Regions from separate parts of the Amycolatopsis sp. NPDC051372 genome, predicted to be linked through region 1. Evidence: riboswitches for the same ligand, from Rfam matches in the RefSeq annotation. Region 1 holds a riboswitch; the other holds the start of a gene.
The links. Region 1 has a riboswitch for thiamine pyrophosphate ahead of thiC (phosphomethylpyrimidine synthase ThiC). Riboswitches for the same ligand answer to the same signal wherever they lie in the genome.
Positions count from the first base shown of each region.

Region 1 (2,198 bases):
CGATGGCCGAGGTGATGTGGTCGTACGCCGGCGCGATGTCCGTCGCGAGTGGACCGAGGGTGTAGAACGGCGCCTCGCCGGTGAGCTGTTCCTCGAGCTCGACGTTCTCCTTGATCTTGTGCATCGGCACGTGGCCGGGACCCTCGATCATCACCTGCACGTCGTGCTCGCGCGCGATGTGCGTGAGCTCACCGAGGGTCTCGAGCTCGGCGAATTGCGCACGGTCGTTGGCGTCGGCGATCGAACCGGGGCGCAGGCCGTCGCCGAGGGAGAACGTGACGTCGTACTTGCGCAGGATCTCGCAGAGTTCCTCGAAGTTCGTGTACAGGAAGGACTCCTGGTGATGCGCGAGGCACCACGCGGCCATGATCGAGCCGCCGCGGCTCACGATGCCGGTCACGCGCCGGGCGGTGAGCGGGATGTAGCGCAGCAGCACTCCCGCGTGGACGGTGACGTAGTCCACACCCTGCTCGCACTGCTCGATGATCGTGTCGCGGTAGACCTCCCACGACAGCTTCTCCGGCTCCCCGTTGACCTTCTCCAGCGCCTGGTAGATCGGCACGGTGCCCACGGGCACGGGGGAGTTGCGGACGATCCACTCGCGCGTCTCGTGGATGCGCTTGCCGGTGGACAGGTCCATGATCGTGTCGGCACCCCAGCGGGTGGCCCACACCATCTTGTCGACCTCGTCCTCCACTGAGGACCAGACGGCCGAGTTGCCCATGTTCGCGTTGATCTTCACCAGGAACTTCTTGCCGATGATCATCGGCTCGGTCTCCGGGTGCTTGCGGTTGGCGGGGATCACCGCCCGCCCGCGCGCGACCTCGTCGCGCACGAACTCGGGCGAGCACCGCTCGCGCGCGGCGATGAACTCCATCTCGCGCGTGATCACACCGGCTTTGGCCCAGCCGAGCTGGGTGTTGTGCGCGCGGCCGTCTGCCCAGCCCGCGCGCAGCGGGTTAAGTCCATTGTGGACGTCGATCTTCGCGTCCGGGTCGGTGTACGGCCCGGACGTGTCGTACACGTCGAAGTGCTCACCGTTCGACAGGTCGATGCGCCGCGCCGGAACCCGCAGGCCCGACTCGGTGCGGTGGTAGACCTTGTGCGAACCGGTGATCGGCCCCGTGGTCACGGAAGGCGTGATGGCAGGCTCGTTCTCCAGCGTCGTCAACGACGTTCACTCCCTACGCCGGCATTACCCGGTCAGGTTCATGCGGTCGGCGGCACCGGGTGTCCACAGACAGACACCAGCCACCCTCTCAGCCCGCCAAGGCGCGAGCTCCCGCGTTGGTTATGAGGTTGTCCTTCGACCATGCCACGGCGGATCACGCGAGCACAAGGCGACCCCGTGTCCGGTGTGTTCTTCACCGGATCGGAGCATCCGGTCGACAGACGGTCACGTGACGGTCAGCTGCGCCGACTTCGGGGGCGTCTCGTGAGGAAAGCTCTGCTCGCCGGACTGGTGGCGGTGTCGGCGATGAGCGCGGCCCGATTCTTCCGGTTCCGAAGCGGTCAAGAGGCCCAGGCCACTGCTCTCCGTGGTTTCCGCGCGATTTCCGCCGACTACTCCCGCGGCCGGCGCGATTATCCGTTTATCGTGCGCACGGCTCCGTCTTCATTGCCGAGCCCAGGCTCCCGATCGTGCTCACCGTTTCGCCGGCCCACAACTGCCGAAAATCGCGGCCGAGCTGCTTGTGCCCCCAGTAACTCACCTTGGGAAAGCCCCCACCCATCCTCGGGGGAGCGGCCCTTGGCCAGTCTACCGCTCCCCACCGACAAAACGATCCCCGAAGCCGAGTTGTCCACAGCGAACCCCGAGTTGTGGACAACAACAGAAAACCCGACCCCGCAACAAAAAACACGCCGGCGCAACACCGATCAGGGTTGCGCAGGAAAGCCCCGGGCGAAAAGGCGAACCGCCGGAGTTCGGTGCCTTCGCCGGACACCATGCCGGAGCAGGTCTGGGATGAAAACCCGCCCTCGTGCGCGAGCATTTCCTCGACCGCTGACCCGCTGAAACGACGAGTCTCCCGGCCCCAACCCGGGACCGGGAGACTCGTCGACAAAGAAAATCAGGCCTCGGCCGGCTCGTCCTTCGGCGGCAGCCAGCTCAACCCCGGCACGCCCCACTTGTTCTTCTTCAGCATCTTCTTCGCCGCCCGGGCGTGGCGGCCCACCAGGCGATCGAGGTACAGGTA
Region 1 is NZ_JBFBAF010000072.1:5,301-7,498, forward strand. It holds gene thiC (phosphomethylpyrimidine synthase ThiC) at 1-1,171, opposite strand, end outside; TPP riboswitch at 1,165-1,296, opposite strand; gene AB0M56_RS49820 (peptide deformylase) at 2,073-2,198, opposite strand, start outside.

Region 2 (2,198 bases), on a different contig from region 1:
GAGACCGACGACCACCGTCGGCAACACGAACGGCACCAGCACCAGCGTGCGCGCCAGCCCGACGCCCGGCAGCTTCACGCGCGCGAGCACATACGCCACCGGCAGCCCCGCGACCACGGCGACGACCGTCGAAGCGGCGGCGCTGACCAGCGTGAACGCGGCGAGCTGCCACGTCTGCGCGTCGGCCAGGACGGTGTCCACGCCGCCCGCCGAGAAGCCGCGGCCGAGGATCGCGACGACCGGCCAGGCGAAGAACAGGACCAGGAACGCGACGGGCAGCAGTCCGAGCAGCGCCAGGCCCGCCGTGCGCGCGGTCTGCGCCTGCGTTACGCGCCCATGAGCGAGCGCCATTCACCGATCCACTTCTCACGGCCGGCCTGGATCTGGTCGGCGGGCAGAGTCGCGGGGTCCTGCGGCAGCGGCGCGGCCGCGGCCCAGCCGGCGGGCAGGTCGACGCCCTCGCGGGCCGGGTAGACGTACATGTTGGCCGCGACCGTCGCCTGGAACTGCTGCGAGAGCAGGAAGTCGACCACCTTCTGGGCCTGCGGCACCTGCTTGGTGTTCGCGAGGACGCCGGCGTACTCGATCTGGCGGAAGCACGTGTCGAGCAGCGCCTTGGTGCGCGGCTTGCCGTCGTCACCGATCTCGGCGGCCGGCGAGGACGCGTACGAGACCACGATCGGGCGCGGGCCCTTGCCCGAGGAGCCGGAGAAGTTCTTCGTATAGGCCTCTTCCCAGCCGCTGTCGACCTTGACGCCGTTGGCCTTGAGCTTGGCCCAGTAGTCGTGCCAGCCCTGCTCGCCGTACTTCGCCACGGTGCCCAGCAGGAACGCCAGCCCGGGCGACGCCGTGGCGGGGCTCTCGGCGACGGTGAGGTCCTTGTACTTCGGGTCGGCGAGGTCGTCGTACGTCTTGGGTTCGGGCAGGTGCTTGCTCGCGAAGTACGCGGGGTCGATGTTGACGCAGACGTCGCCGACATCGACGGCACTCAGGCGGTGCTGCGGGTCCACCGAGTACCGCTGCGGCCCGCGGTCGGCCTCGGGGCTCGTGTAGGCCTGGAAGACGCCTTCGTTCAGCGCGCGCGAGGCGAACGTGTTGTCGACGCCGAACGCGACGTCGCCGATCGGGTTGGCCTTGGTGAGCACCAGCTTGTTGGTGAGCTCCCCCGCGTCGCCCGACTTGAGGATCTTGAGCTTGATCCCGGACTGGCGCTGGAACGCGTCGAGCACGTCCTGCGGCGCGACGAACGAGTCGTGGGTGACGAGCGTGACCGTCGGGGTCTGCTGGGCGTCGCCGCCCGAGCCGCCGGACAGCGAGCACGCGCTCGCCAGCACCGTGACCGTGGCCAGGCCCAGCACCGTGCGTGCGGTCCGCGGAATCATCTGCCCTCCTGCACTTCGCCGTGAGCAAGGAGAGCAGGCCTCCCTGCGCCGGCATGATCCGGAATCAGGTGCGAACGGTCGCGGGTCTCGGGCACCCGCCTCTCAGCCCGGCGTACCGGACTCCCGTGGCAACCGTGCAGCGTAGCCCAAACGGGTTCACCATTGGACACATGGCGCAACTACTGAGCGATTCCGAGATCTCGTCCGCCCTGGCCACCGTGCCCGACTGGCAGCGCGACGGCGCCACGATCACCCGTTCGGTGACCCTGTCTTCCTTCCCGAACGCCGTGGCCTACGTCGTCCGCGTCGCCGAACTCGCCGAGGCCGCCGACCACCACCCGGACATCGACATCCGCTGGCGCACGGTGACCTTCCGCCTCTCCACCCATTCCGAAGGCGGCCTCACCTCGAAGGACTTCGCGCTCGCCGGCCAGATCGACGCCGCGCTCACCGTGTGACGCGCCCTACTGTCGCGACACCTTCCGCGGTCTGAGACGTCCCCTCTTCGTACGTTCCACGAGGAGGGATCTCTTTCCATGACCCAGGCAATCGTCGTCGGCACCATCGCGTTCACCCTGATGGTGGCCTCCGCCGGCGCGGTCCTGTGGCGCACTTTCCGCGCCCACCGTGATCTCGACCACAGGCCGTAACACCACCCTTGATCAGCGCGCTATCCCAGCGGAATCCGCCCGCCCCGCCCCCGCTAGGACACGCGATGAACAACTCGCCCACCACCCTGTCCGCCACCCAGCGCGCCTGGATCACGATGTTCGCCACGGCGTTCACGCTGGCGGTTCTGGTGGTGCTCGGCCTGCT
Region 2 is NZ_JBFBAF010000004.1:103,953-106,150, forward strand. It holds gene AB0M56_RS07920 (iron ABC transporter permease) at 1-351, opposite strand, end outside; gene AB0M56_RS07925 (thiamine ABC transporter substrate-binding protein) at 327-1,382, opposite strand; TPP riboswitch at 1,406-1,519, opposite strand; gene AB0M56_RS07930 (4a-hydroxytetrahydrobiopterin dehydratase) at 1,553-1,840, shown strand.
Region 2: it holds a riboswitch for thiamine pyrophosphate, as region 1 does, so the genes downstream of both, AB0M56_RS07925 (thiamine ABC transporter substrate-binding protein) here and thiC (phosphomethylpyrimidine synthase ThiC) in region 1, are expected to answer to the same signal.